DNA from 3 places in the Mycobacterium sp. pW045 genome. Region 3 is predicted to be linked to each of the others. Evidence: predicted binding sites of a transcription regulator. Region 3 holds the regulator's gene; each other region holds the start of a gene.

Region 1 (10,442 bases), on a different contig from region 3:
GCGGCGGACAGCTCGATCTCGCTCATTCCGGGCAGTGCCGGGGTGTGCGAGGACACCCCCACCCCGGGCAACCGGTCCGGCCGCTGCCCCGCCGCCGCACCGGCCGCCCACAACGCCTCCCGGCGTGACGCGCCGAAGCAGCCGAACGCGCCGGCGGTCGCCAACGCCTCGGCCTGCGGCGCCGAAAGCTGAACCCGCCCGGTCAGATCCAGCATCGAGGCGAATGGCCCGTGGGCCACGCGCTCGGCCACTAGCCGCTCGGCGGCCTCGACGCCGATACCGCGGACGGCGCCCAGCCCGAGCCGGACCTGCGTGCCGTCGTGTTCCAGGGTGGCGTGCGCCAGGCTGGCGTTGACGTCCGGCCCGTGCACCGCGACGCCGTGCCGGCGGGCGTCGGCGACCAGCGACTGCGGCGAATAGAAGCCCATCGGCTGCGCCCGCAGCAGCGCGGCGCAGAACGCGGCCGGGTGGTGCAGCTTGAACCAGGCCGAGTAGAACACCAGCGACGCGAAGCTCATCGCGTGACTCTCCGGAAATCCGTAGTTGGCGAAGGCTTCCAGCTTCTCGTAGATCCTCATCGCCACCGGCCCGGTGATGCCGTGCAACTCGGCCATGCCGTCGTAGAACCGGTCGCGCAGCCGGCGCATCCGCTCCGGGGACCGCTTGGAGCCCATCGCGCGGCGCAACTGGTCGGCTTCGCCGGCGGTGAATCCGGCGCAGTCCACCGCCAGGGTCATCAGCTGCTCCTGAAACAACGGAATACCCAGGGTTTTTCGCAGCGCCCGCTCCATACACGGATGTTCGTAACTCACCGGGTCGATGCCGTTGCGCCGGCGAATGTAGGGATGCACCGACCCACCCTGGATCGGCCCGGGGCGAATCAGCGCCACCTGCACCACCAGGTCGTAGAACTCCCGGGGGCGCAGCCGCGGCAGCGTGGCCATCTGCGCGCGCGACTCCACCTGGAACACCCCGACCGAGTCGGCGCGGGCCAACATCTCATACACCGCCGGCTCGGACAGGTCGAGCGCGGCCAGGTCCACCTCGATGCCCTTGTGCTCGGCCACCAGGTCGATCGCGTAGTGCAGTGCGGAGAGCATGCCCAGCCCCAGCAGATCGAACTTCACCAAACCGATTGCCGCACAGTCGTCTTTGTCCCACTGCAGCACGCTGCGGCCGGGCATGCGTGCCCATTCCACCGGGCACACGTCGGCAATCGGCCGGTCACAAATCACCATACCGCCGGAGTGGATGCCCAGATGCCTTGGCAGGTCGGCGATCTGGGTGGCCAGGTCGATCACCGGCTCGGGAATGCCCTCGGTGTCGGCGTCGTCGGCGCGACTCAACGAACCCCAGCGGCCCAGCTGCTTGCTCCAGGCGTCCTGCTGTCCGGGCGAATATCCCAGCGCGCGGGCCATGTCGCGCACCGCGCTGCGGCCCCGGTAGGTGATGACGTTGGCGACCTGGGCGGCATGATCGCGGCCGTACTTGTCGTAGACGTACTGGATCACCTCTTCGCGCCGATCCGACTCGATGTCGATGTCGATGTCGGGCGGGCCGTCGCGGGCCGGGGACAAAAACCGCTCGAACAGCAGCTCGTTGGCGACCGGATCCACCGCGGTGACACCGAGGGCGTAGCAGACCGCGGAGTTGGCCGCCGACCCCCGGCCCTGGCACAGGATGTCACTTTCCCGGCAGAACCGGGTGATGTCGTGCACCACCAGGAAGTAGCCCGGAAACCCCAGCTGGGCAATGACATCCAGCTCGCGATCGATCTGAGCGTAAGCGCGCGGCGCTCCCCCGGGCGGGCCGTAGCGTTTCGCGGCGCCGGCCAGGGTCAGCTGCCGCAGCCAGCTGTTCTCGGTGTGCCCGTCCGGGACGGCAAACGGCGGCAGCTGCGGGGCGATCAGCGTCAGCGAGAACGCGCAGCGTTCGCCGAGTTCGGCCGCCGCCGGCACCGCCGACGGGTGCGCCGCGAACAGCCGGGCCATCTCCGCGCCCGAGCGCAGATGCGCGCCTCCCAGCGGGGCCAGCCGGCCGGCCGCGGCATCCAGCGACTGCCGTGCCCGGATCGCCCCCATCGCCATCGCCAGCCGGCCCCGGTCCGGCCCGGCGAAATGCGCTGCGGTAGTGGCCACCACCGAAACCCCGAACCTGGGTGCCAGCGCCGCCAGGGCCGCGTTGCGCTCGTCGTCGCAGGGATCGCCGTGCCGGGTCAGCTCGATGCTTACCCGCCCGGCCCCGAACCGGTCCACCAGATCAGCCAGCGCGGCCGCGGCCGCATCCGGACCACCGGCGGCCAGCGCCTGACGGACATGACCTTTGCGGCAACCGGTCAGGATGTGCCAGTGCCCGCCCGCCGCATCGGCCAGCGTGTCCAGATCGAAACGGGGCCTGTCCTTTTCGCCGGCCAGGTGAGCGGCGGCGATCTGCCGCGACAACCGCCGGTAGCCCTCCGGGCCGCGGGCCAGCACCAGCAGGTGCGGGCCGGGCGGGTCCGGGTCGTCGGTGCGGCCCGGCCCAGAACCGGTGCCCCCCAGCGACAGCTCGGCGCCGAAGACGGTGGCGATCTCCTGGCCCGCGGCGGCCAGCTCGGCGGCCGCCTCGGCGAACCGCACCACTCCGTACAAACCGTTGTGGTCGGTCAGCGCGATCGCCCGCAGGCCCAGCCGGGCGGCCTCGGCGACCAGTTCCTGCGGGGTGCTGGCCCCGTCCAAGAAGCTGTACGCCGAGTGCGCGTGCAGCTCGGCATAAGGGACCGTCGGGCCGGCCGACCCGGGTCGCGGCGGGGTGCGATCGACCGGCACACCGGCCGACTGGCGGGTGTGACGAGGCTTACCACTGAGCACCCGCTCCATTTCCGCCCAGCTCGGCGGCCCACTGCCCCAGCCCACATCCACCACGATATCGAACGTGTGTGCGATTTGTGCCCCCCTGGGGTGACGGAAAGAACTTTGATGCACTAATCTGTGTCAGATTCCGGCACCACCCGAAAGGCAATTCTTGATGTTCGGCGTTGTCAGACGCGCGTGGTTACCGCTGCTCATCGTGATGGTTCTCGTGGTGGGGGGGTTCGTCGTGCATCGCATTCGCGGCTATTTCGGCGGCGATGACAGCGGCAGCAGCGCCGTCCCGTTCGAGGACACCAAGCCGTTTCACCCCAAGGTCGTGGTCTACGACGTCTTCAGCCCGGACGGCACCTACGCCGACATCAACTACCTCGATCTGGAAGCCCTACCGCAGCGGGTCGACGGCGCCGGCCTGCCGTGGTCGCTGACCCTGTCGACCACCAACCCCGCGGTGAGTCCCAACATCGTCGCCCAGGGTGACGGCAGCACCATCGGCTGCCGGGTCACCATCGACGGCGTGCTCAAAGACGAACGAATCACCAGCAGCCCCGTGAGCGCCCAGACCTTCTGCATTGTGAAATCAGGATGAGCAAACACCTCAGCGACGACACTCCCACCGACACGCTGCCGGCGGCGCCGCCACCCCACCGCGGCGCCATCGCGACCTGGGTCCGCCGGCTCGCGGTACCGCTCATCCTGGCCTGGTTGGCGGTCACCGTGCTGGTGAACGTGATCGTGCCGCAACTCGACGAGGTCGGGGCGATGCGCGCGGTCTCGATGAGCCCCAAAGACGCCCCGTCGATGATCTCGATGATGCGCATCGGCAAGACCTTCGACGAGTTCAAGTCGGACAGTTCGGCGATGGTGGTGCTCGAAGGCGACCAGCCGCTCGGCGATGACGCGCACGCCTACTACGACGAGCTGGTCGCCAAGATGCAGGCCGACACCGAGCACGTCGAGCACATCCAGGACTTCTGGAGCGACCCGCTGACCGCGGCGGGATCGCAGAGCCCGGACGGCAAGGCCGCCTACGTCCAGGTGTACCTGGCCGGCAACATGGGCGAGACGCTGGCCAACGACTCGGTCAAGGCCGTCCAGCAGATCATCGCCGACACTCCGGCGCCCCCTGGGGTGCACGCCTATGTCACCGGTCCGTCGGCACTCAATGCCGATCAGCACATCGCCGGCGACAAGAGCCTGAAGATCATCACCGGACTGACGTTCGTGGTGATCATCGTGATGCTGCTGAACTTCTACCGGTCGATCGGCACGGTGCTGCTGGTGCTGGGCATGGTGGTGTTCGAACTGGCCGCGGCCCGCGGCGTGGTGGCCGTGCTCGGCTACTACAACGTCATTCTGCTGTCGACGTTCGCGGTGAACCTGCTGGTGACGTTGGCCATCGCCGCCTCCACCGACTACGCGATCTTCCTGCTCGGCCGCTATCAGGAGGCGCGGTCGCTCGGCGAGGACAAGGAGTCGGCCTTCCACACCATGTATCACGGCACCGCGCACGTGATCCTGGGCTCGGGGCTGACCATCGCCGGGGCCACCTTCTGCCTGTCCTTCACCCGATTGCCCTACTTCAAGTCGCTGGGTATCCCGCTGGCGATCGGCATGGTGGTGGTGACGTTCGCGGCCCTGACCTTCGGTGCCGCGGTGGTGGCGGTGGCCAGCCGCTTCGGGATGCTCGAACCCAAGCGGGCGATGCGGATTCGGGCTTGGCGACGGCTGGGCGCGATGATCGTGCGCTGGCCGGGTCCGGTGCTGGTGGCCACCACCGGGGTCTGCCTGGTCGGGCTGCTCACCCTGCCGGGGTATGAGACCAACTACAACGACCGGGTGTACATGCCCGACTATGTGCCGGCCAACATCGGCTACGCCGCCGCGGACCGGCACTTCTCCCAGGCCCGGATGAACCCGGAACTGCTGATGATCGAGTCCGACCACGATCTGCGCAACCCGGCTGATTTCCTGGTCATCAACCGGATCGCCAAACGGGTCTTCGAGGTGCCGGGGGTCGGGCGGGTGCAGACCATCACCCGGCCGCTGGGCACACCGATCGAACACACCACGATCCCGTTCGCGATGAGCATGCAGGGCACCACCCAGCAGCTGAACATGAAGTACATGCTCGACCGCATGAAGGACATGCTCAAGATGGGCGACGACATGATGGTCTCGGTCGAGTCCATGAAGCAGATGCTGGAAGTCACCCGCGAGATGTCCGAGACCACCCACAGCATGGCCACCAAGATGCACACCATGCTCGACGACATCCAGAAGATGCGCGACGAGATGGCCGACTTCGACGACATGTGGCGCCCCATGCGCAGCTACTTCTACTGGGAGCCGCACTGCTTCGACATCCCGATCTGCTGGTCGATCCGGTCGATCTTCGACGTGATGGACGGCATCGACCAGATGACCGAGGACTTCGAGAAGGTGCTGCCCGACATCGACCGGCTCGACTCGCTGATGCCCCGGATGCTCGAGATCATGCCGCCGATGATCGCGACCATGGAGAACATGCGGGTCACCCAGCTGAAGATGCAGTCCACCATGGAGGGCCTGCAGCTGCAGATGGACAAGATGATGGACGGCCAGAACGCCATGGGCAAGGCGTTCGACGACTCCAAGAACGACGACTCCTTCTACCTGCCGCCCGAGGCGTTCGACAACCCCGACTTCAAGCGCGGGATGAAGATGTTCTTGTCCCCGGACGGGCACGCGGTGCGGTTCATCATCAGCCATGAGGGCGACCCGATGTCCCCGGAGGGCGTCAGCCACATCGAGCCGATCAAGCACGCCGTCCACGAGGCACTCAAGGGCACCCCGCTGGAGGGTTCCCGGGTGTACCTGGCGGGCACCGCGTCGGTGTTCAAGGACATGAAGGACGGGTCGGCCTGGGACCTGATGATCGCCGGCATCGCCTCGCTGTGCCTGATCTTCATCATCATGCTGCTGATCACCCGGGCGGTGGTGGCCTCGGCGGTGATCGTCGGCACGGTGCTGCTCTCGCTCGGCACATCGTTCGGGATCTCGGTGCTGGTCTGGCAGCACATCATCGGATTGCACCTGCACTGGATGGTGCTGGCGATGAGCGTGATCATCCTGTTGGCGGTGGGCTCGGACTACAACCTGCTATTGGTCTCCCGGATGAAGGAGGAGATGCACGGCGGGCTCAAGACCGGCATCATCCGCGCGATGGGCGGCAGTGGCTCCGTGGTGACCTCGGCGGGTCTGGTGTTCGCCTTCACCATGATGTCGATGCTGGTCTCCGACCTGCGGGTGATCGGTCAGGTGGGCTCCACCATCGGGCTGGGTCTGATCATCGACACCCTGGTGATCCGCTCGTTCATGACGCCGTCGATCGCCGCGCTGCTGGGCCGCTGGTTCTGGTGGCCGCAGCGGGTGTGGTCGCGGCCCAGCCCGATCGCCCAGCAGGTTGCGCCGACCCCGGTCTCCGTCGGCAGCGGCTGACCGCGAACGTCACTGCTGCGGGCGGACGACGAGCACCGGCGCGTGCGCCGACTGCACCACCGCCTGGCTCACCGACCCCAGCAGCATGCCGGTGAAACCGCCGCGGCCGTGGCTGCCCACCACCACCAGCTGGGCCTGCTTGGACTGCTCGATGAGTTGGTCGGCCGGCCGGTCACAGACCACCACACGGCGCACCGTGACGTCGGGATAGCGCTCCCGCCAGCCCGCCAGCCGCTCGGCCAGGGCCAACTCCCCGTCCGATGCCATTGCGGCCAGGTCGATGCCGGGGAAATCCAGCATGCCGCTGTCGTGCCAGGCGTACACCGCCACCAGTTCCACTCCCCGCAACGACGCCTCCGCGAACGCCAGTTCGGTGGCGGCCTCCGACACCGGAGAGCCGTCGATGCCGACCACGACCGGCGCGGTGTCGGAGTGCGGGTCGCTGTCCGGGTCGGGTTCGTGGACGACCACGACCGGACAGTGCGCGTGCCGCACCAGTGACGAGCTGACCGAGCCGAGCAGACTGCGGCGCAGCAGCCCGTGACCGCGAGACCCGACCACCAGCCTGGCGGCGTCGCGGGTGGCGTCCACCAGCATCGGAACCGTCGACCCCACCACGAGCTGGGCGTCGACCCGCAGGTTTTCGCCCTGCGTCTCGGCGATTACGACGGCTTCCCGCAGCTGGCGTTCGCCCTGCTCCTGTTGCCACTCGGTGTAGCCCGGCGGCATCGGCGTCTCGGGGAACGTCATCACCACCGGCGGGGCCAGCACGTGGACCAGCGTCAGCGGCAGGTTGTGCAGGGCGGCGGCGCGCGCCGCCCATTCGACCGCGGCGTTCGACGACGGCGATCCGTCGACACCTACCAGGATTGCGGGGTTCACCCCCCCACGCTAAGCGGTATGACACCGTGGTGACCAGCCAAGCGTCCAGCTGGAGGAAGGCGGATCAGAAGTTGCCCATCACGATCGACCCGCGGCGGCACGACGCGGTGCTGTTTTGTCTCGGCGCCGACACCGAAGCACTCGCCACGGCCCTGGCCCAGCGGCTGCAGCAGGCCGGGCTGCGCACCCAACCGGTGGCATCGAGCGCGCAGCTGGTGGCCGCTGCCGCCGAGCTGGGTGTGCGGCCGGGCCGCAGCGTGGTGCTCACCGACTCCGACGCGGACGTAACCGCCGCGCGGAGTGCGGGTTTCGCCCTGGTCGTCGGCGTGGGAACCGACGGCGGCGACGCGGTGGTGGCCGAGCCGGGCCAGATCGAGGTGCGTACCGGTGATCGGCCGATGTCGGCGCTGGCCGACGCGATGACGGCGCCGGAGCTGAGCGAGCTCACCCATCCGGCGGTGTTCTTCGACTTCGACGGCACGCTGTCGGACATCGTCGAGGATCCCGACGCGGCCCGGCCGGTCGCCGGTGCGGTGGAGGCGTTGGCCGCGCTGGCCGCCCGCTGCCCGGTCGCGGTGCTGTCCGGGCGGGACCTGGACGACGTACGGGCGCGGATTGGCCTGGCCGGGATCTGGTATGCGGGCAGTCACGGCTTCGAGCTGACCGGTCCCGACGGCGCCCACCACCAGAACGACGCCGCCGCCGACGCGGTGCCGGTGCTGGCCGGTGCCGCCGCGTCGCTGCGCGAGCAGATCGGCCCGATACCGGGGGTCGTGGTGGAGCACAAGCGATTCGCCGTCGCGGTGCACTACCGCAACGCGGCCCGGGACCGGGTCGGCGAGGCGATGGCGGCGGTGCGCGACGCCGGGCGGCGGTTGGGCCTGCGGGTAACGACCGGTCGCGAGGTGATCGAGTTGCGCCCGGAGATCGACTGGGACAAAGGCCGCACACTGCACTGGATTCTGGAGCGGCTGGGCACGGTGACACCGCTGTTCCTCGGCGACGACATCACCGACGAAGACGCGTTCGACGCGGTCGCCGATCTGGCGGGCGTCGGAATCCTGGTGCGGCACAGTGACGATGGGGACCGCGCCACCGCGGCCCGGTTCGCACTGGACAGCCCGGCCCGGGTCGTCGAGTTCACCGCGCAACTGGCCGGCAGGCTCGGCGCCGGGTAGCGGGACGTTTGGCCGATCGGCGAACGGGCAACTCCTGCCCATGACCTTCGATCTCAGGCCGACCGCGGCGCAGCACGATCTGGCGCGCCGCACCCATCAGTTCGCCGAGTCCGTCATCCGTCCGGTCGCCCTCGACTACGACCAGCGGCAGGAGTTCCCGTGGCCGGTGTTGGAGGAAGCCGCCCAGCAGGGCTTCTACAGCCCGTTGTTCTACCGGGATCTGATCGGGGACTCGACGGGCCTGTCGATGCCGATGTTCATGGAGGAGCTGTTCTGGGGTTGCGCCGGAATCGGGTTGGCGATCGTGATGCCGGCGCTGGCGCTCTCGGCGATCGGTCAGGCCGCCTCCCCCGAACAGCTGCTGGAGTGGGCGCCGGAATGCTTCGGCACGCCCGGTGACCTCAAGCTCGCGGCCCTGGCGATCTCCGAGCCCGAAGGCGGCAGCGACGTACGCAACCTGCGCACCACGGCCCACCGCGACGGCGACGACTGGGTTATCGACGGGCACAAGATGTGGATCGGCAACGGCGGTATCGCCGACGTGCACGTGGTCAACGCCGTCGTGGACAAAGATCTCGGTCATCGCGGGCAGGCGTTGTTCATCGTGCCCGGCGGCACCCCCGGCCTGGAGTTGGTGCGCAAACTCGACAAGCTGGGCTGCCGGGCGTCGCACACCGCCGAGCTGCGTTTCGATCGCGTCCGGGTACCGCAGGCCAATCTGCTGGGCGGTCAGGAAAAGCTCGACCACAAGCTCGCCAAGGCCCGCGAAGCCGTTGCCGGCGGCACGTCGTCGAGGTCGGCGACGCTGGGCACCTTCGAGCAGACCCGGCCGATGGTTGCTGCTCAGGCGATCGGGATTGCCCGCGCTGCAATGGAATACGCCACCGGCTACGCGACCCGACGGGTCGCGTTCGGCGGACCGATCATCGACAATCAGGGCATCGCCTTTCCGCTGGCCGAGCTCGCCACCGCGATCGACGCCGCGCGCCTGCTGACCTGGCGGGCGTCGTGGATGGCGGCCAACGGGATCGCGTTCGGCCGCGGCGAGGGGTCGATGTCGAAGCTGGCGGCCAGTGAGGTCGCGGTGCGGGCCACCGAACGCGCGATTCAGACGCTGGGCGGCTGGGGCTACATCACCGATCACCCGGTGGAGAAGTGGTATCGGGATGCCAAGTTGTACACCATCTTCGAGGGCACCAGCGAGATACAGCGGATCGTGATCTCGCAGGCGCTGGGCGCCTCGGAAGGCGCTCCGCCGCTGCATGTCGAGATCGAGCCGTCCGGCGGCCCGCTGAACCGGATGTTCGGCCGCGGCACCCCTATTCGCACCCGCGCGGCCAGCGCCGCACTGGCGATGCAGGACCGGATCCCCGGTCCGGTGATGCGACTGGCGATGAAAGTGCTGCGACCCCCGCGCCCGTAGCCCGTGCGCTGGGAGCCCTGGGCGCCGGAAGTCCGCAACGGGCGGTCAGCCCCGGTACTCCGCGGCACCGTCGTCGAGCACCACCCGCGGGTTGACGCCGTCGGGACCGGCGGCCTCGGTTCGGAACACCGCCCTGCCCGGCTCGGTCCGCCAGATCGAGGTGGTCAGCGTCTCGCCGGGGAACACCGGTTCGGTGAAGCGTGCCGTGATCGCGGTGACCCGCTCGGCGTCGCCGCCGCCGAGTTCGGCGACCAGCGCGCGGCCGGCGAAGCCGTAGGTGCACAACCCGTGCAGGATCGGCTTGGGGAAACCGGCCAGCGTGGTGGCGAACCAGGGGTCGCTGTGCAACGGGTTACGGTCGCCGGAGAGCCGATACAGCAGCGCCTGGTCCTCGCGGGTCGCATAGGCCACGCGGGCATCCGGCTCGGAATCCGGAATCTGCGGGGCCACCGGCCGCTGCCCCGGCTCCCCGCCGAAACCACCGGCCTTACGGATGACCAGCGTGGTCAGCGTCTCGGCGATCGGCTCGGAGGTCGTGGGGTCGGTGCCGCGCGCCCGCAGCATCACCACGGCATTCTTGCCCTCGCCCTTGTCCTGGATGTCGGCGACCTCGGCGACCACCTGCAGGCT
Region 2 (10,442 bases), on a different contig from region 3:
GTAGGCGAAGAACGACACCGGGGCCCTGGTGCCGGCGACCACCAGGTGCTTGATCCCGTCGAGCTGGAACGCGGCCTGCTCGGCCAGGTAACCGAGCCGGTCGATGGCCGGCACCCCGGCGCCACGCGCCAAGCGGGCCGGGAAGGTCTCGACCAGCGCGCGGGCTCCGGTCGCCGCGGCGATCCGGTCGGTGGCCTGCAGTGCTGCCACATCGGCGGCCGCCGGGCCACCGATCAGCAGCGCCACCGGCTCGCCGCTGCGCAGCACGTCGGCGATCTCGGCGACGGCATGCGCGTCGGGGGCGGCCGCCGCGACCGCCTCGACCGGACCGGCCGCCTGCGCCCCGTCGTCCCAGGAGATGTCGGCGGGCAGGATCAGGCTGGCCACCTGCGCCGGACTGGCCATCGAGGCGGCCACCGCTTCGGCCGCATCCCGGCCGATCTCGGTCCCCGCGCCGGTGCGGCGCACCCAGCCGTGGGTCCAGTCCGTCAGCGGCTCGATGTCGGATTCCAGTGGTGCGTCGTACTTCTTGTGGTAGGTGGCGTGGTCACCGATGACGTTGACCACCGGCACATGCGCCCGGCGGGCGTTGTGCAGGTTGGCCAGGCCGTTACTGAGCCCGGGCCCCAAGTGCAGCAGGGTGGCCGCCGGCTTCCCGGCGATGCGGGCATAGCCGTCGGCCGCGCCGGTCACCACTCCTTCGAACAGGCACAACACCCCCCGCATCTGCGGCACCGAATCCAGCGCGGCCACGAAATGCATCTCGGACGTGCCGGGGTTGGCGAAGCAGACCTGCACGCCACTGTCGACCAGGGTAGTGATCAGGGCCTGTGCTCCGTTGGTCATGAGGTTGCCTTTCTTCGTCCCGCCGAGCCGGAATCCTCCGACGCGACACGCCGTCCGGGCGTCGCGACGTTTCCGGTCGCAGCGGTTGTCCTATAGAAGCACGCCGGGGTTGAGGATCCCGGCGGGGTCGAAGGCGTCCTTGATCCGGCGCATCAGCGCGATCTTGACCGGGTCCTCTAACTCCAGGAAGTGTTGCGTCTTGGCCCGGCCGAGGCCGTGCTCGCCGGAGATCGCACCGCCCAACCCCATCGCCGCCGCGAAGATGTCGTGCAGCAGTCGGTGCCGGACCTCGTCGTCGGCGCAGAACACCGCCAGGTGCACGTTGCCGTCTCCGGCGTGCCCGCATCCGACCACGCCCGCGCCGGCCGCTTGCGCGGATTGCTGAGCCCGGGTGAAGAACTCGTGCATCACCGCACGCGGAACCACCACGTCGATGACATCGTGGGCACCGGCGGCCTTGGCCGTCCAGAACGCCTTCTCGCGCGCCTCGATCAGCGCGTGCGCCGAGTTTCCTTCCAGTACGTAGACATCGACTGCACCCAATGAGCCCAGCAGTTCGCCCAACATCGCCACGTCGTCGTCGAGGCGGGCATGGTCGCGGTTCTCCAGCCCGATCACCAGGTGCGCTTCGGCGCTGTCACGGACCTCGTCGGGGATACCCAGGTTGAGGTGCTGTGCGTAGCTGATCGCCGCCAGGGTGAGTTTGTCGACGTATTCCAGGATCACCGGGTCCACGCCGCTGCGCACCACCGTCGGCACGGCGCGCATCACCGCGGGCAGATCGGCGAACGGCGCCAGCAATGTCGCCGAGTGGGCCAGCCGCGGGTAGAGCCGCACCGTGATCTCGGTGGCCAGCGCGCAGGTTCCCTCCGAGCCGATGATCAGCTGGGTCAGGTCGTATCCGGTGGACAGTTTGGTGATCCGGCCGCCGGTGCGGATGAGCTCGCCGGTCGGCAGCGCCGCCTGTAATCCGAGCACGTTGTGGCGGGTCACCCCGTATTTCACCGCGCGCATGCCGCCGGCGTTGGTGCCGACGTTGCCGCCGACACTGGCCGACAGCTCCCCCGGGAAGACGGTGTACATCAACCCCGTCGCGGCGGTTGCGGTGTCGAGGTCGGCCAGCGTGACCCCGGGCTGCACCACGGCGACCTGGTTGTCGGTGTCGATCTCAAGGACCGTCGCCATCTTCTCGAAGGAGATCAGCAGGCCGTCGGCGCACGGTCGCGCGCCGGCCGACAACCCGGTGCCCGACCCGCGGGCGGTCACCGGGATTCTGGCGTCGGTCGCGGCGGCCAGCAGCGCTGCGACCTGTTCGGCGGTCTGTGGGCGGGCGACGTAGCGCGGTGTCACCGGCGCCCCGACCAGTGCCTCATCGTGGGTGTAGTCCGGGCCGATCTGCTCACCGGTGAGCAGGCCGGCCGCGCCGACGATGTCAGCGAACCGATGGGCAGCGTCGGCCTGCGCGCTGTCTAGCATGCCCATGCCGGCCCCTCACTTTCCGAATCCGGCGTCCCGCAGCGCCTGGGCCATCGACCCGCCGGCCGGGGCCGCGTCCCGGCGCCCGGCACCGTGACCGGGTCGCCGCCCCCGATTCTGCTTGCCGGTGTCGCGGCCCGCAGCCGGTTTGGCGGCCGAGCCGCGCTCCGGCTTGTCGCGCAGTCGCAGACTGAGTCCGATCCGCTGGCGGTCGACGTCGACGCTGACGACCTTGACCTTCACCACCTGGCCGGAACGGACCACCTCGTGCGGGTCGGAGACGAAACGGTCCGCCATCGCCGAGACGTGCACCAGGCCGTCCTGGTGGACTCCGACGTCGACGAAGGCGCCGAAGGCGGCGACGTTGGTCACCACCCCTTCCAGAACCATGCCCACTTTGAGGTCGGCGACCTTCTCCACCCCCGCGGCGAACGTCGCCGTGGCGAACACCGGCCGCGGGTCACGGCCCGGCTTCTCCAACTCGGTGAGGATGTCGGTCACCGTGGGAACCCCGAAGCGGTCGTCGGCGAAATCGGCGGGCCGCAACGACCGCAGCAGTCGTTCGTCGCCGATGATCTCGGCCAGTGCGACGCCGGCGCGGTCCAGGATCCGGCGGACCACCGGGTATGCCTCCGGATGCACCCCGGAGCAGTCCAGCGGGTCGTCGCCATCGCGGATGCGCAGGAACCCGGCGCACTGCTCGAATGCCTTGGGCCCCAACCGCGGCACGTCGCGCAGCGCGGCCCGACTCCGGAACGGCCCGGCCTGTTCGCGGTGCGCCACGATGGCTTCGGCCAGTGATTCCGAGACGCCCGAAACTTTTGCCAGCAGGGGTGCCGACGCGGTGTTGAGGTCGACGCCGACGGCGTTCACGGCGTCTTCGACCACCGCGTCGAGGCTGCGCGCCAGGTTGCCCGGCGAAACGTCGTGCTGGTACTGGCCGACGCCGATGGACTTCGGTTCGATCTTGACCAGCTCGGCCAGCGGGTCCTGCAGCCGCCGCGCGATCGACACCGCCCCGCGCAGCGTGACGTCGAGGTCGGGTAGTTCGTGTGCGGCGTAGGCCGACGCCGAGTAGACCGACGCGCCGGCCTCGCTGACCATCGCCTTGACCGGCGCGGCGGCGCCGGCGGACTTGAGGTCGGCGATCAGCTCACCGGCCAGGGCGTCGGTCTCCCGCGAGGCGGTGCCGTTGCCGACGGCGATCAGCTCCACGCCGTGGCGGGCGATCAGCGCAGCCAGCATCGCCTTGGCCTCGTCCCATCGCCGTTGCGGCTGGTGCGGGAAGATTGCGCAGGTGTCGAGCACCTTGCCGGTACCGTCCACCACGGCCACCTTGACGCCGGTACGAAACCCCGGGTCCAGCCCGAGGGTGGTGCGATTGCCGGCCGGGGCGGCCAGCAGCAGGTCCTTGAGGTTGGTGGCGAACACTGCCACCGCATCGGATTCGGCGCGTTGCTTCAGCCGCATCCGGGCGTCGACGGCGGCCGAGAACGCCAGCCTGGTCTCCCACGCCCACCGCACCGTCTCGGCCAGCCAGGGCGTCGCCTGGCCGGGCGCGGCCATGTCCACCCCGAGCGACTCGGCCACCATCGCCTGGTAGGGCTGGGCGTCGCCGCCGCCAAAGGTCAGCGCCAGGGCCTGCTCCTTCTCGCCGCGCAGTACCGCCAGCACCCGGTGCGACGGCATCGTCTCCAACGCCTCACTGAACTCGAAATAGTCCCGGAATTTCTGTGCGGCAGCGCTTTTCGCAGCCTGTTCTGACCGAGGCGCGGTGCGCAGCGACCCGCAGGACCAGAACTTCTCCCGCACGGCCCCCACCAGTTCGGCATCCTCGGCGGCGCGCTCGACCAGGATGGCACGCGCGCCCTCCAGCGCCGCCGCGGCGTCGGCAACATCCTCGCCGGTGAATTCCCCGGCGAGCTGTTGCGGGTCCAGCATCGGGTCGGCCAGCAATCGGTCGGCCAGCGGTTCCAGACCGGCCTCGCGGGCGAGCTGCGCCTTGGTGCGGCGCTTCGGCTTGTACGGCAGGTAGATGTCCTCGACCCGCGCCTTGGTGTCAGCGGCCAGCAGCGCGGTGCTGAGCTCATCGGTGAGCTTGCCCTGCTCCTCGATCGAGGCCAGCACGGCGGCCCGGCGGTCGTCGAGTTCACGCAGGTAACGCAGTCGCTCCTCAAGGGTTCGGAGCTGCCCGTCATCCAGGCTGCCGGTGACCTCCTTGCGGTAGCGGGCGATGAACGGCACCGTCGCCCCCTCGTCGAGCAACGCGACAGCCGCGGCGACCTGTCGTTCTGCCACCGCCAATTCCTCGGCGAGGCGGGCGTTTACCGGTTTGAGGGCGAGGTTCGCGGTCACGCCGACGGACCCTACCGAACGCCGCTGACGAGTCGCGGACACGGCGCACTGTGCCACGCCACCGACCGCGTTGCGGCCGGGCGGTTCCGACACTTTGTCCACAGTCGGCCGGGCTATCCACAACTCGCCACACGACCGGAGAAATCGCACATCTGTTCGATACGTTGGAGGCATGTCCGATCCCGATCAGATCCTGCCGCCCGCGGCGGCGGCCCGCGCGGCGATCCGCGCGGACCTGGCGCTGATCGACGAGGTGCAGGCACGGTTGCGGGCCACCGACACCGACATCGTGGGCAATGCGTTTCGCGTCGAGATCGCCGAACGCCTCGAAACGCAGCACCGCCTCAATCGCGGTCTTTCCTACCGCATGTTCGGTGAGATCGCCGACCCTGCCGACGGACCCGACGACCCCCGGATGCCCGCCGACACCAAGGTCAGCGACCTGCTGTGGTCCCGATTGCGCATCACCCGTGCCGAGATCCGGCGCCGGTTCTGCCTCGCCGCGCGAATCCGGCCGCGACGCAACCTGACCGGTCCCCCGGTACCGGCCGAACTCGCCGAAGTCGGCGCTGCCGTGGCAGCCGGGCGGATCGGCGACGACCACATCACCGCGATCACCCGCGCCCTCGATGAACTGCCCGCCAAGGTCGCCTCCGCCGACCGGGAGAGGGCCGAGCGCACCCTGGTCCGCCACGCCGGCGAGCAAGACGCCAAGTTCGTCACCGCCGTCGGCCACCGCATCGCCGCCAACGTCAATCCCGATGGGAACTTCTCCGACGAGGATCGGGCACGGCGCCGCAACCTCGTGCTGGGCCGCCAAGGCCCCGACGGCATGAGTCGGCTCACCGGCTGCATCGACCCCGAAATACGGGCCTACCTCGAGCCCATCATCGCCGCGGTCCGCCCCGGCCATCGCCAACCCGAGGCCCCCGAACAACGCGACGTTCGGACGTCCGGGCAGCGCGCTCACGACGCCCTCAAACTTGCGCTGCGCCACGCCACCGAATCCGGCGCCATGGGCACCCACCGCGGCGTTCCGGTCACCGTGATCGTCACCACCACACTCGCCGAACTCGACCAAGCCATCCATGCCACGACCAACCCCGACATCCCCATGCCCGCCCCCGGCCGCACCGGCGGCGGCAGCCGCTTACCCATGCGCGACCTGATCCGCATGGCCGCGAACTCCATCCACTACCTCGCCGTCTTCGAGGACCACTCCAACCGGCCCCTCTACCTCGGCCGCAGCAAACGCATCGCCACCATGGATCACCGCATCATCTGCCATGCCCGCGACCGCGGCTGCACTCGGCCGAACTGCCCCGAACCCGGCTACCACTGCGAAGTCCACCACGCCAACCCCTGGGCACACGGCGGCCAAACCAACCCTGACGAACTGTTCTTCTGCTGCGGCTTCGACCACGGCGCCGCCACCCGCGGCGACCTCCGCACCACCGTCACCAACCAAGGCCGACTGGGCTGGACCGACGGCACCGGCCCGCCCCGAATCAACCACCTGCACCATCCCGAGGAACTCCTCGACACCGACGAGTACCCGTAATGCGGCGCGGTCGCGCTCGCGAGATGATGACCCGGTGACGACCTACGCCGAGATCCGAAACAACGCGCCGCTGTGGCCGGGCGTGATGGACCGCTCACTGCTGGGCAACCGGCAGGCGCAGGCCGCGTTGTATCTGGCCGACGCCGCCAAGCGAGGTAAGTGGCGCAAGGTGGTTCGCGAACTCGACCGCGGTGACCACGTGGTCGACGTCAAGGCGTGGCGTCCCGGCGGCAAGACCTGGCTGACCGTACTGCATCAGGCCGGCTGGCACGGGGCGTCCCCGGACGTCGCGTCATGGCTGATCGAGCGGGGCGCGCTGCGCAGCCAACCCGACGCCGCTGGTCGTACCGCCTACGACATCGCCGTGGAGCATCACCGGCCTGCCGAGCTGTTGGGGGTACTCGAGCCCCCGGCGGCGCCGCTGGACCGCGATCGAATCGCGGCGCTCGACACCCAGCTCACCGGAATCATCGACGATTTGATCCAGCAACTGTTCCGCGGCGTCGATCTGCGACAGATGTTCCGTTATCCCCCGGTCGGGGTGCTGCACGAGCTGCCGGGAAAGCAGCTGTGGTTCCCGGTTCCCTACCTGTGGGGTGGCTTCCGGGTAGGCCTGCAGGACGACGACGTCGAACTGTTCGGCGGCTACCGCGAGCTCGACCCGGTCGGCGACGTACACATCGCGACGGTGGGCTATCGCATCACGCCCGACGGCCCGTCGCAGGTCTACGAGGGCTACGAGTAGCCGCGGGTCTGTTGCCGCAGCTGCCCTTTGGCGATCTTGCCCCCGGAGGACCGCGGCAGTTCGTCGACGATGACGAAACGCTCGGGCAGTAGCTCTTTCGACACCCCCAAGGCCAGCAGATGCTCGACGAGCTCGGGCAATTCCAGGTTGCCGGTGCCGGCGACTTTCGCGTCTGCGAGTTCGGCGAACACGCACACCTTCTCGCCGAACACCTCGTCGGGCATCGGCACCGCGGCGGCCACCGCGATCGCCGGGTGGGTCATGACGGCGTCCTCGACCTGTGCGGCGCTGATGTTCTTGCCGCCCCGCAGGATGAAGTCCGATGTCCGGCCGGTGACGCTCAGGTAGCCGTCGGCGTCGATCTCGCAGATGTCACCCATGCGCATCCAGCCGTCCGCGGTGAACAGTTTGTCGTGATCGACACCGCCCAGATAACCGAGGCTGGTGGCCGGTCCCCGGCAGGCGGGTTGGCCACGACCGCTGTCGGTCACGTCGGTGTCGCCGTCCTCGCCCCCGAAGAGTCGGACCGCCATCTCCGGAACGATCCGTCCCCCGGTGCGCAGCCGCCGCTCCAGGGGGTCGTCGAGGGTGGTCGCGCTGAGCAGGCCGGTCTCGTTGGAACCGTAGAACTGCAGGATCGTCGCCCCGGTGAGTTCCTCGAACTCCGCGGCCGGCCGGTAGGGCAACGCCTCGCCGCCGGTGAACACCACCCGCAGCGAGCTCAGGTCGAACTCCCGACTCGCCGGATCGGCCATCATCATCGTCAATTGCGTGCTGACACAACACAACACGCTGACGCGGTGTTCGGCGATGGCAGCGCAGGTCGCCGCGGCAGTGAACCGGTCCAGCAGGATCGCCGTGGTACCGAGGTGGATCGGGGTGGTGTGGCTGGTCCAGAGCCCGAAACCGAACGGGGTCGGAATGATCGGCAGAAAGACGTCATCGCCGCTCAGCTGACCGTTGGCGACGGCCAGCTGATGGAAGTAGTGCCACCGGTTCTGGGTGTGCACGACGCACTTGGGCAGCCCGGTGGTACCGGAGGTGGAGTTGATCAAAAAGACGTCGTCGGCGCCGAGTTGCGGCCCCGGCGCCCTGATTTCGGCGGCGGCGTTCAGCGCATCGATGTGCACCGTGTCGATCTCGAGGTCGGCCGCGGCCGCCCGACGCGGCTCGTCGGTGATCAGCAGCTCGGCCCGGGCTGCGGCCAGGATTGCCGTCACCTCTCGGATCCCGGCACGCGCACCGATGCCCACCACCACCGCGCCGCACCGCTCGATAGCCACGAACAGCACATGGATGGCTGCGGAATCGCCATGCCAGACCGCGATACGGTCACCCGGCGACACTCCTGCGCCGGCTAGCCTGGCCGCCAGGGTGTCCGCCGCCGCGTCGAACTCCCGCCACGTCAGTTCCGCGCCGGGATGGTCGACGTAGGCGGCGCGACCCGGGAAACGTTGCGCGTTGCGGCGGACTGCATCCGACAGCGTGGTCTGCGACCACCACCCGGCGTCGTGATAGCGGGCCACCTCGGCTGCGGTGAACGCCGGCGAATCCCAGTCAGGCATAACGCTCCTGCAGTCGTCCCTTGACCAGCTTGCCGGTGGGTGTTCGCGGCAGGTCCGTGCTGAATTCGTAGCGGCGGGGCACCTTGTAGTGCGCCAGCCGCTCCCGCAGGAACCGATCGAGCGCTGCGGTCAACTCGTCGCGCGGGCCGGCTTCGGCGGCCGGGTGGACCACCGCCAGCACCGACTGCCCCATCTCCTCATCGGGGACACCGATAACGGCCACATCCAGCACCGCCGGGTGCAGTGCCAGCGCGTTCTCGATCTCCTGCGGGTAGATGTTGACCCCACCGGAGATGATCGTGAACGACTTACGGTCGGTGAGATACAAGTAACCCTCGGCGTCGAGGTATCCGACGTCACCGGTGGTGGTCCAGTTCGGATGGTTGCGGTGGCGGGTTTCGGCGGTGCGCTGCGGGTCGTTGTGGTACTCGAACGGCACCGCGTCGCGTTCGAAGTAGACGGTGCCAGGTTCTCCGGTCGCCACCTCCTCGCCGGTGTCGTCGCAGATGTGGGCAACGCCCAGTACCGGTTTGCCGACCGACCCGGGATGTCGCAGCCAGTCATGACTGTCGATGATGGTGGTGCCGGCGGCTTCGGTGGACGAGTAATACTCCAGCAGAATCGGCCCCCACCAGTCGATCATGGCGCGTTTGACCTCCACCGGGCAGGGCGCGGCGCCATGTACCGCGCAGCGTTGCGACGACAGGTCATGGGAGTCACGAAGGCGCCGGTCGAGCCGGAGCATCCGGACGAACATGGTCGGCACCCATTGACTGTGGGTGACCCGGTAGCGCTCGATGAACCGCAACGCGTCGGCGGCGTCGAAACGTCGCATCATCACCACGGTGGCACCGACCCGGTGCGCCATGGCCATGAACCGCAGCGGGGCCGAGTGGTAGATCGGGGCCGGCGACAGGTAGACCGAATCGGAATCCAGGCCCATCGGCGGCGCGAACAATCCCGTTATCCGGTCGCCGGGCTCGTCGACGCCACGGCGGGGCAACGGCACCTCGATCCCCTTGGGGAACCCGGTTGTCCCCGACGAGTACAGCATGTCCGCACCGCACGGTTGCGCCGGCAACGGTTGCGCCGAGGCGGCCGCCACCACCGTCTCGTAGTCGTCGAATCCGTCGACGAGGCCGAGTGCGATCCGGCGAGCGACTCGGGGTGTCCGGGCGATCACCGCACCGGCGATATCGGCATACTTCTCGGCGATCACCAACGTCTGCGCGTCACAGTCGTCGACGATGTAGGCGACTTCCCCGGCGGTCAGGTGCGCGTTGAGGAACGTGATGTAGAGCCCGGAACGCATAGCGGCCCAGTAGATCTCCAATGCGCGCGGCTGGTTGTCGGAGAGCACCGCGATATGATCGCCCGGCCGGACCCCGACGTCGTAGAGGTGGCGGGCGAACCGCAGCGAGCGGGTGTCGAGTTGGCCGTAGGTGAGGGTCTCCGCGGTGTCGGCGACGATGATCGCCGGCTTGTCCGGCGTGGCCGCCGCATGAGCACCGGGATACATCGTGACGGCCGCCTCGGTGTCAGTAGATGTAGTCTTCGCCGCTTGCCCGCACAGTGATGTCACTGATGCTGATCCCCCACGGCTGGTCGATCACTGCGACCACGGCCGCCGCGAGGTCGTCGGGGGTGATCAGCCAGTACTTCACCGAGTCGACGTCGGTCTGCTCGGCCGCCAGGGTGCCGTTGGCAAATGCGGTCATCGACTGCATGTAGTTCTCGGCACGCGAACCGACGATGCCCATGATCGCCGCGCCGTTGACCACCCCGCTGCCGAGATTGGTGCCGAGCACGCCGGTCGGTTTGACCGTGGTCACCTTGATCTTGCCCTTGGCCTCGCTGCGCAAGGAGTCCGAGAGCACGGTGACCGCGGCCTTGG
Region 3 (10,442 bases):
CAATGGTATCGGCAAGACCGCACTGCTCAACGCCGCCGACGAGGTGGAGCTCGCCAAGCGCATCGAGGCCGGGCTGTACGCGAAGCACCTGCTGGAGACCCGCAAGCGCTTCGGCGAGAAGCGCAAGCGCGAGCTGGCCATCGTGGTCCGCGACGGCGAGGCCGCCCGCCGGCATCTGCTGGAAGCCAACCTGCGCCTGGTGGTCTCGCTGGCCAAGCGTTACACCGGGCGGGGCATGCCGTTGCTGGACCTGATCCAGGAAGGCAACCTCGGGCTGATCCGCGCGATGGAGAAGTTCGACTACGCAAAGGGATTCAAGTTCTCCACCTACGCGACGTGGTGGATTCGCCAGGCCATCACCCGTGGTATGGCCGACCAGAGCCGCACCATCCGGCTGCCGGTGCACCTGGTCGAGCAGGTGAACAAGCTGGCCAGGATCAAGCGGGAGATGCACCAGCAGCTCGGCCGTGAGGCCACCGACGAGGAACTCGCCGCAGAATCAGGCATTCCGGCGGAGAAGATCAACGACCTGCTGGAACACAGCCGCGACCCGGTCAGCCTGGACATGCCGGTGGGCTCCGACGAGGAGGCGCCGCTGGGTGACTTCATCGAGGACTCCGAGGCGATGTCCGCGGAGAACGCGGTGATCTCCGAACTGCTGCACACCGACATCCGCAGCGTGCTGGCGACGCTGGACGAGCGTGAGCACCAGGTGATCCGGCTGCGGTTCGGCCTCGATGACGGACAGCCCCGCACGCTGGATCAGATCGGCAAGTTGTTCGGCCTGTCCCGCGAGCGGGTCCGCCAGATCGAGCGTGAGGTGATGGCCAAGCTGCGGCACGGCGAACGCGCCGATCGCTTGCGGTCCTACGCCAGCTGACACGAGCGCTGCGCCGGGCCACCGCACACCGTTGCGGTGGCCCGGCGCAACCGCGCAGCGCCCGGGCCGGTCAGCTGTCGCTGGCTGACCACGCCGCCGCCGCCAAGTAGACTCGTCGGGGACGGAAGGGCCCGAATGAACGAGTTGGTTGATACCACGGAGATGTACCTCAGGACGATCTATGACCTTGAGGAAGAGGGTGTCACGCCGCTGCGAGCTCGGATCGCCGAGCGCCTGGAGCAAAGTGGCCCGACCGTCAGCCAGACGGTGTCTCGCATGGAACGCGACGGCCTGCTGCGGGTGGCCGGTGACCGTCACCTCGAACTCACCGAGAAGGGCCGCGCCCTGGCAGTCTCGGTGATGCGCAAGCACCGGCTGGCCGAGCGCCTGCTGGTCGACATCATCGGGCTGCCGCTGGAAGAGGTGCACGCCGAGGCCTGCCGTTGGGAACACGTGATGAGCGAGGACGTCGAGCGCCGCCTGGTCAAGGTGCTCGACAACCCGACGACCTCACCGTTCGGCAACCCGATTCCCGGCCTGCCCGACCTCGGCTTCGGCTCGGACGCCGGACCGCGGGAGACCGACCTGGTGCGGTTGACCGAGCTGCCGGCCGGCTCGCCGGTGGCCGTGGTGGTTCGCCAGCTCACCGAACACGTCCAGGGTGACATCGACTTGATCACCCGGCTGAAGGACGCCGGTGTGGTGCCTAACGCCCGGGTGACCGTCGAAGCCGACGCGGAGGACGGCGTGACGATCGTCATGCCCGGCCACACCGACGTCAGCCTGCCGTACGCGATGGCGCACGCCGTCAAGGTGCAGAAGGTCTGATCGGTTCGTCTCAGCCGGCCCGTCGACCGAAACCCTGCCGCTGCGGCAGCGACACCCCGAGCCGGCCGGCCAGCCGATAGCCGGTATCGGCCAGCCCGCGGATCCGGTCGGGCCGCAGTCCCGACTGCAGCGCCGTGTCGAGCAGACCCGCCATCCGGTGGTCCGGCATGCAGCGCAACGCTGCCTCCAGCGACACCCCTGCCAGCGGTCCGTCACCGCGCGCATAGGCGCTGAACGCCAGCAGCACCAGCGCGTCGGCCCGCCACGGCTCGGGCAGCGTGCGGGCCAGTATCGACCACAGCGTCTCGGCGTCGGCGGCGTGCTCGCTGATGGCCAACGCGCACAGCGTGTCCCGTACCAGCACGTCGGTCAGCGAGCATCCCAGCCGGGCCAGCTCCGGTTCACTCGGCTCCCGGCCGCCGGCCAGCGCGACGACGGCAGCCAGCATCTGCTCGACGTCGCGGCGGGCCTGGCGATGTCCATCGGCCTGGCTCGCTGCGGCCCGGTCCGCCGCATGATCGTCGATCACCGCTGCCACCGCGGCACGGCGCGCCGCGTCGTCGGGGATGATCACCGCCTGCAGATCCGCTCGGCGCCGATACAGCCGCCGGCCCTCCAGCACGGCGGCAGCAGCCAGCGGAGAGGCTTCCGGATCGTCGACCGGGCCGCCCGCGCCGCAGCCGTCGATGCAGTGCCAGCGCCCACCGTGCGCCACTCGGTCCACCACGTGCGCGCCGAGCAGCGCGATGCCGTTGCGCGTCAACTCCTGCGACAGGGCATCGACCAGTCGGCGGTGCTCGTCGTTGCAGACCGGGCAGCACGCCCCCGCCGCATCGACGATCACCACGATGGCCCCGGCCGGGGCGGCGGCCGCCGCGACATCGGCGAGGTGGCCGACGGTGTCGGCGATGCCGTCGGACAAGTCAACCCGCAGCACCGAGCCCAACTCGCGGCCGTCGACCGATACCAGGATCAAGGATTTCTCCGGCACGAAGCCGAGGATGGCCGGCAGCGCCGCGATCAGCGCTGCGGGGCGGTTCAGGGTGAATTCGGGTTGCTTCGTCGTCATGGCAGCAACGTTGACGACACCCACCGTCATCGGGGCGCGCCCGCGTGGCGTCCGCGACCGCATTGTGGATGAACCGGCAACTGTGAGCCGACGGCTGCTCGAGGGTGTGGGCAGCCGCCGAAGCGGGAATTTCTCGTTGGGCGAACTCCGGTCCCGTCGGGAATGGGGCCGGGCTGACCGGGCGTTTTCGCTGACATCCGCGCATCGTTTTCCGGTGCGGCCTGACGTAGGGGAAAATGGACAGCGCGATCCGCATCGAGATCCGCACGACGAGGAGGCGAAGGCAATGGCCGAGCACCCGGATACCGGCTCCGACCGGGACCGGCACTACCAGGCCCAGCAGGGCGGCATGTACGAACTTGAGGTTCCGGCGCCGCAGCTGACATCGCCGGACGGCGAAGGTCCGGTGCTGATCCACGCGCTGGAGGGTTTCTCCGACGCCGGCCATGCGATCCGGCTGGCGGCCGGCCACCTCAAGAGCGCCCTCGACAGTGAACTGGTGGCGTCGTTTGCCATCGACGACCTGCTCGACTACCGGTCCCGCCGGCCGGTGATGACGTTCAAGACCGACCGTTTCACCCACTACGCCGAACCCGAGTTGAGCTTGTACGCGTTGCGTGACAGTGCGGGGACGCCGTTTCTGCTGCTGGCCGGCATGGAGCCCGACCTCAAGTGGGAGCGATTCATCACCGCGGTCCGGCTGCTGGCCGAGCGGCTCGGCGTGCGGCGGACCATCGGGCTGGGCACCATCCCGATGGCGGTCCCGCACACCCGCCCAGTGACGCTGACGGCGCACTCCAACAACCGTGAGTTGATCGCCGACTTCACTCCGTGGATCGCCGAGGTGCAGGTCCCGGGCAGTGCGTCCAACCTGCTGGAGTACCGGATGGCCCAGCACGGCCACGAGGTGGTCGGGTTCACCGTGCACGTGCCGCACTATGTGTCACAGACCGACTACCCCGAGGCCGCCGAGGCGCTGTTGCGGCAGGCGGCACAAACCGGCTCGTTGCAGCTGCCGCTGAGCGAACTCAGCCAGGCCGCGGCCGACATCCGGGCCAAGATCGACGAACAGGTCGAAGCGAGCGCCGAGGTGGCGCAAGTGGTGACGGCGCTGGAACGCCAGTACGACGCCTTCATCGCCGCCCAGGAGAATCGCTCGCTGCTGGCCCGCGACGAGGAGCTGCCCAGCGCCGACGAACTCGGTGCCGAGTTTGAGCGGTTCCTGGCCCAGGAGGCCAGGAAGGACCGCGGCGACGACGGCACCGCCTGACGGGCGGGCCTATCCCGTTCGCCGCAGCGCGGCGGTCAGATGGTTCTGCGCCGGCTCTCCGACGGCTCCCATGTCCAGGGTGTAAGACAACTCGTCACCCGCGAGGCGGTAGTGGCGGCTCAGTGCCGTCACCTCCTTGGCCGTGGGGGCCAGCCCGATCGTCGGCGCCGACATCTCGAGTTCGACGCCGTCCGCGGTCACGCGGTAGCGGCCCACCTCGATCTCGGTGATGCCGCTCGGGTGCGCCAGAACCCATTCGATCCGGCCGGGTTGCGGCACCCGCAGATAGCCGGTCTCGGCGTGCAGCGGCAGTCCGTCGGCCGCCGACTTGGTCTTCTGGCCGTAGACCAGAAACGGTTTACCGACGTGGGAGAAGGTCACCTCTTCGAGGTAGTCGAACGAGGCGATGGTGGGGTACACCCCGCGGCCCCGGCCCGACCAGGTGCCCAGCAGCGGTGCCAGCTCCCCAAGGTTCGGGTGCAGCTCTGGTGCCATGGGGCCAGCGTAGTGCGCGCCGCGACACCGCGAGCCTCAACCGGTGGTGGGCACCTGGCGGTGCTCACGCAGCGCTTCGATCTCCCGCTCGAAGTCAGCCGCCGACGAGAACGAGCGGTACACCGAGGCGAAACGCAGGTAGGCGACCTCGTCGAGTTCGCGCAGCGGACCCAGAATCGCCAATCCCACCTCGTGGCTGGGGATCTCCGGTGAGCCCGCCGCGCGCACCGCGTCCTCTACCTGTTGGGCCAGTAGATTCAGCGCATCGTCGTCGACCTGGCGGCCCTGACACGCCCGGCGCACCCCGCTGATGACCTTTTCGCGACTGAACGGCTCGGTGACACCGCTGCGTTTGACCACCGCCAGTACCGCGGTCTCCACGGTGGAAAAGCGCCGACCGCATTCCGGGCAGGACCGACGGCGGCGGATGGCCTGGCCTTCGTCGGTTTCGCGGGAATCCACCACCCGGGAGTCTGGATGGCGACAAAACGGGCAATGCATGGCCGCTCCTTCGCCGTGCCGAGAGCCGGACACCTGCAAGCGTTGCGGCGAAACCGGCCACTGGGACAACTGTGAGCGTACCTGCGCGGCCGCCGGGCGGCGCGCCGTGCTGCCCGCATGCCGCGACCGACCGGACATCGACGGCCACTCAGCCGATCGGCGCGATCAACGTCTGGCCGGCCTCCAGCGCCGCCGACTCGAGGCTGTTGAGCTCGCGGATCCGGTCGACGACCTGGCTGGTCGGCGCGTCGGGTGCGACCCGGGCCGCCAGGTGCTGCAGGGTCTCGCCGCCCTGGACCCGCACCACGCCCAGCTCGCCGGGCACCGCGGACCCGCCGTCGGCCATCGTCGCACCGAACTGGGCGATGAGACCGAGCCACACCGTGATCCCCGCGGCGATCAGGGCGAGCACCACGGTCGTCGCGGGCGTGATCGGTTTGGCGGGCCGGGGCCGATGCGCCGTGCGCGACATCAGCACACCGGTACCGCGATGCGATAGCGGCGCACCGTCCGGGCGCGACCGCGCCACTCGCGCCGGCCGGGTGTGAACCGCATGCGCCCGACCCGACGTGACGGGGCGCCGCCGGGGCCCCACCGGAGCGCGCTCGGCCGGGTCGAACGTCGGAGCGAACGTGTCGATGAGCATCATGTGCGGTTCTCCCTCACTCGGCGTCGGCGACCCTGTTCGCTCGACTGTTCGAATAGTAATCGATTGTATGTTCGATGTCCGAACATGTGATCGATTCGTTGTCGAAAACATTAGCGAAGGGGTCCGACAGCCGGCCGGCGGTTCGAACGTGCGCCCGACACACCTCGAACACATGTTTGATTAATGTCGACGAGACGACTAGATTCGCCGCTATGAGCGACAGCAGCAAGACAGCGCCAGCGCCCGACTCGACGCTTACCGCCCGGCAGCGCACCATTCTGAACGTCATCCGCGCCTCGGTGAGCGAGCGGGGCTACCCGCCGAGTATCCGCGAGATCGGCGATGCCGTCGGCCTGACGTCGACGTCGTCGGTCGCCCACCAGCTGCGCACGCTCGAGCGCAAGGGCTATCTGCGCCGTGACCCCAATCGACCCCGTGCCGTCGACGTCCGCAGTCCGGAGGAGGCGGCCGGCTCCGACGCGGCGCCGCGCAGCGATGTCGCCGGCTCGGATGCGCTGCCCGAACCCACATTCGTACCGGTGCTCGGCCGGATCGCGGCCGGTGGCCCGATCCTGGCCGAGGAGGCGGTCGAGGACGTCTTCCCGCTCCCGCGTGAGTTGGTGGGCGAAGGCGAGCTGTTCCTGCTCAAGGTGGTCGGTGAGTCGATGGTGGACGCCGCGATCTGCGATGGCGACTGGGTGGTGGTACGCCAGCAGAACGTTGCCGACAACGGCGACATCGTCGCCGCGATGATCGACGGCGAGGCCACCGTCAAGACCTTCAAGCGCACCGGCGGTCAGGTCTGGCTGATGCCGCACAACCCGGTTTTCGACCCGATCCCGGGCAACGACGCGGTGGTGCTGGGCAAGGTCGTCACGGTCATCCGCAAAGTCTGACGGGGCGATTCGGCGGCTACCCGGTGCCGCCAACGCCGGCCAGCGAGAAGAACTCCCGGCGGGAGCGGTCGTCGCTTCGCAGCGTGCCCGAAAGGGTCGAGGTGACGGTCGTGGACCCGCCGGCGTGCACGCCGCGCAACGTCATGCAGGTGTGCTCGGCGCGGATCACCACCCCGACGGCCCGCGGCTGCAGGTGGTCGGTGAGCCAGTCGGCAACCTGCTTGGTGAGCCGTTCCTGCACCTGCGGCCGGCACGCAAAGTAATCGACCACCCGAGCCAGCTTGGACAGACCCAGGAGCCGGTCACCGGGCAGGTAACCGACACAGGCGGTGCCGGTGAACGGCAGCAGATGATGCTCGCAGACCGACCGGAACCCGATGTCACGCACCAGCACCAGCTCGTCGTACCCCTCCTCGTTCGGGAAGGTGGTGGCCTCGAAGGGCGTCGGGGTGAACATCTCGGCGTAGGCCCGCGCCATCCGCCGTGGCGTGTCCCGAAGCGCTTCACCGGCGGTGGAGATGCCCAGCGCGTGCAGCAGCGCCGCGGCGGCCCGCTCGGCGGCATCGAGGTCGGGAACCGGCCGATCGGCGGCTCGCAGATCGGCGTAGACCGCTACCGACATCTCAATCCCCCATCGACGATCATCGTTGCGTTCAGATTGGCGGCGTCAGGCCCTATTTGTCAATTATTTTTGGTGTTACATTGGGGCGATGAGGTCCCCTCGCCGCGGCCACCCGGATCCGCTGACCGGGTTGAGCAGCCTGGACGATCCGGTACGGCAGCGGCTCTATCACTACGTCGCGTCGTGCGACGAGCCGGTGGCCCGGGAGCAGGCCGCGACCGCCGCCGGCATCAGCCGCACACTGGCCGCCTACCACCTCGACAAACTGGCCGAGGCCGGGATCCTGTCGGTGAGCTACGCGCGGCCGGCCGGCCGCTCCGGTCCCGGCGCGGGGCGCCCCGCCAAGCGCTATGCACGCACCCGGGACGAGCTGTCGGTGAGTGTGCCGCCCCGCAACTACCGGCTGCTGGCCGACCTGCTGGTCACCGCCATGGCCGACGACGACGCGGCGGCGGTGCGCGCGGCGGTCTCGGCGGCGGCCCGCCGGGCCGGCCGGGCCGGGGCGAGCGAACACGGCGTTTTGGAGGCCCTCCGGGAATTCGGCTACGAGCCGGCGGTCAACGATGCCGGCGACATCGAGCTGCGCAACTGTCCGTTCGAACGGCTGGCGCGTCGCTACACCGAAGCGGTGTGCGGTCTGAACCTGCAACTGATCGAGGGCATGCTGGAAGGCACCGGCGAACCGCCGCGGCGGGCCACGCTGGCCCCGTCAGAGCGGCGGTGCTGTGTCACCGTCCGAGCACCAAGGCGCGGGCACCGGTGAGCCTGCTGGAGTCACTGGGACTGACCGCCCCGGTCATGCAGGCCGGAATGGGGGGCGGGGTCGCCGGCGCAGAGCTGGCCGCCGCGGTGTCGGCGGCCGGTGGCTTGGGCACCGTCGGGCTCAGCGATCCGCGTAGCTTCGCCGCCGAGTTGCGCCGCGCCGTGGCGCTGGCCGGCGGGCGCCCGGTGGCGGCCAATCTGCTGGTGCCGTTCGTCCGCCGGCCCCATATCGACGCGTGCATCGCCGCCGGTGCCGCCCTGGTGGTGTTTCACGACGGTGCTCCCGCGCGCTGGATCACCGCGCTGCGGGCCGCGCGAATTCCGGTGCTGTGCACCGCCGGTGATGTCGCCCAGACCCGCCGGGCTCTGGCCGCCGGCGCTGACGGTCTGGTGGCGCAGGGCGTCGAGGCCGGCGGCCACCTGGTGGCCGATCGACCGCTCGGCGTGACGTTGCCGGAGGTGCTCGGTGCCGCCGACGGCGCCCCGGTGCTGGCCGCCGGCGGGGTCGCCGACGCCGACGACGTCCGCGCCCTGCTGGCCGCCGGGGCCGTCGGGGCGGTCGCCGGGACCCGCTTTCTGCTCACCGAGGAGTCGCGCGCCCACCCGGGCTACAAGCAGAAGGTGCTGGATGCGCAACGAACCATCCGCACCATGCTGTTCGGGGTGGGCTGGCCGCTGGCCCACCGGGTCGTTCCCAATGCCCTCACCGAACGCTGGTGTGCGCGAAACGAACTCGGTCCGCCGGCGGTGCGGGCATTCAACCGGATCGGCGCGCCACTGGGGCGGCTGATGCCGCTGGGCGCGCTGGGGACGATGCTGGTCGCGCAGCGGAGCGCCGTGCCGCTCTACACCCCGGCTTTGCCGTTGGCCGGAATGGACCCGGCCGCAGTCGACCGGTCAGCGCTCTACGCCGGCGAGACCAGTCGGCGCATCCATGACATCGTTCCGGCAGCCGAGGCACTGGCACGGCTGACACCGTGACGAATCACCGAGGAGGTCACCATGTTCGACCCGTGCCCACCTTTTGATGCGGAGTCGGCGCGCCGTAAGGTCCGAGCCGCCGAAGATGCCTGGAACACCCGGGACCCCGAACGGGTGGCGCAGGCCTACACCGACGACTCGGTATGGCGTAACCGCGACGAGTTCGTCACCGGGCGCGCCGAGATCGTCGCGCTCCTGCAACGCAAGTGGGCCCGGGAACGCGACTACGCGCTGCGCAAGGAGCTGTGGTGCTACCAGGACAACCGAATCGCGGTGCGCTACCAGTACGAAAGCCGTGACACGACCGGCCAGTGGTGGCGCAGCTACGGTAACGAACTGTGGGAGTTCGCCGACGACGGCCGGATGAGCCGCCGCGAGTCCAGCATCGACGACGTCGCCATCACCGAGGATCAGCGACGGATCTTCGGGCCCCGCACCGACAGTGACGAGCACACGCCACTGCCGCTGCGGTGATCAGCCCGCCCTGGTGAACCCGTTGAGCCGGGCCGCCTCCTCGGTGGCGAACCAGATCTCGGCGAGCGTGTCGTCGTACAGGGCGTTCTGCGGCGTGTAGTAGAGCCCCGAGCCGATGTTCGCCTTGATCGGGTAGCCGTCCGGCTGCTGGTAGGGGTCGTCCAGCGGCAGGTGCATCACCGGATGCGCCGACTCCCCGGCCCCGAAGCTGCGCTGGCCGGAGCCGAAGCCACGTGATTGCGTCGAGCCCGAGTCGGTGGCCGACGCCCCGTGCCCCACCGCGTGCCGACCGGTTCCTAGGTCCTCCTCGGTCACCACCCGGGTCGGCGCGGTGTCGGCGTCGTCATCGTCGTCGGGCTCGTTGCCGGCCTCGGCCTCGCCGTAGCGCAGCCAGGGCGCCTCCGGCAGCGGCTGACCGGGCGCCTCGGCCTCGGGCGCCGCACCGAACGACGACGAGCTGCCGTAGCGGCTCGGCAACCGGACGGTGCCCTCGTGGTCCGGCTGTTCATGGTGCGCCCACTGCTCGTCATCGTCACCGTAGTCGTCACTGACCGGCGCGGGCACCGCGACCGGCTGGCGTGCGGCCGACGGGGCCGGCCGGCGCCGCTGCCACCACATCGCCGCGCCCGCCAGCGCCCCCAGCACCGCCAGCACCGCGACCGGGATCAGCACCCACAACCAGTTCCAGTGCGTCTCGGTGCCGGTACCGGTCGTGGTCGCGGTGCTGCCGTTCGGCAGGTTCATGCCGGGGATCTGCAGGCCCACCAGCGCCGGCGCGAGATCGGCCGGCTCGGTGCTGTAGGCGTTGTTCGCCTGGTTCCACGACACCGTCCCGCCGGTGAACTTCTGCGAGACCACGTCTCCGTCGACGGTCTGGTCGCCCACCGGGGCGCCGAGCTTTCCTGAAGCACCATCAAGTTTGTCCCAGGCCGCCTTCATCGCACTGCGCACCACAAAGGCGCCGTTGTCGGGGCTGAAGAAGATCACCGGGTCGTCGTCGGCGGCGAACGACGCG

Evidence for each region. The regulator LexA, encoded in region 3, represses DNA repair genes until DNA is damaged. The targets are predictions, from matches to a motif close to CGAACANNTGTTCG.
Region 1: a site for LexA is predicted at 2,909-2,922, ahead of ACAG20_RS05480 (error-prone DNA polymerase). Genes of this name have one in related genera too.
Region 2: a site for LexA is predicted at 4,823-4,836, ahead of ACAG20_RS01250 (DUF222 domain-containing protein). Genes of this name have one in related genera too.

Annotation. Positions count from the first base shown of each region.
Region 1 is NZ_JBGGKU010000003.1:128,898-139,339, reverse strand. Features, by position in the region: gene ACAG20_RS05480 (error-prone DNA polymerase) at 1-2,894, opposite strand, end outside; gene ACAG20_RS05475 (MmpS family transport accessory protein) at 3,007-3,438, shown strand; gene ACAG20_RS05470 (RND family transporter) at 3,435-6,329, shown strand; gene ACAG20_RS05465 (universal stress protein) at 6,339-7,211, opposite strand; gene otsB (trehalose-phosphatase) at 7,283-8,389, shown strand; gene ACAG20_RS05455 (acyl-CoA dehydrogenase family protein) at 8,430-9,812, shown strand; gene ACAG20_RS05450 (MaoC/PaaZ C-terminal domain-containing protein) at 9,858-10,442, opposite strand, start outside.
Region 2 is NZ_JBGGKU010000001.1:256,574-267,015, forward strand. Features, by position in the region: gene ACAG20_RS01235 (acetolactate synthase large subunit) at 1-846, opposite strand, end outside; gene ACAG20_RS01240 (FAD-binding oxidoreductase) at 937-2,328, opposite strand; gene ACAG20_RS01245 (Tex family protein) at 2,338-4,677, opposite strand; gene ACAG20_RS01250 (DUF222 domain-containing protein) at 4,850-6,238, shown strand; gene ACAG20_RS01255 (ankryin) at 6,273-6,983, shown strand; gene ACAG20_RS01260 (AMP-binding protein) at 6,974-8,548, opposite strand; gene ACAG20_RS01265 (acyl-CoA synthetase) at 8,541-10,067, opposite strand; gene ACAG20_RS01270 (SDR family oxidoreductase) at 10,087-10,442, opposite strand, start outside.
Region 3 is NZ_JBGGKU010000011.1:100,619-111,060, reverse strand. Features, by position in the region: gene ACAG20_RS17655 (sigma-70 family RNA polymerase sigma factor) at 1-880, shown strand, start outside; gene ACAG20_RS17650 (metal-dependent transcriptional regulator) at 1,016-1,708, shown strand; gene ACAG20_RS17645 (DUF4192 domain-containing protein) at 1,719-2,777, opposite strand; gene ACAG20_RS17640 (proteasome assembly chaperone family protein) at 3,064-4,047, shown strand; gene ACAG20_RS17635 (peroxynitrite isomerase) at 4,057-4,542, opposite strand; gene nrdR (transcriptional regulator NrdR) at 4,579-5,043, opposite strand; gene ACAG20_RS17625 (LysM peptidoglycan-binding domain-containing protein) at 5,192-5,692, opposite strand; gene lexA (transcriptional repressor LexA) at 5,905-6,588, shown strand; gene folE (GTP cyclohydrolase I FolE) at 6,605-7,210, opposite strand; gene ACAG20_RS17610 (helix-turn-helix transcriptional regulator) at 7,299-7,973, shown strand; gene ACAG20_RS17605 (NAD(P)H-dependent flavin oxidoreductase) at 7,970-8,953, shown strand; gene ACAG20_RS17600 (nuclear transport factor 2 family protein) at 8,975-9,427, shown strand; gene ACAG20_RS17595 (LGFP repeat-containing protein) at 9,428-10,442, opposite strand, start outside.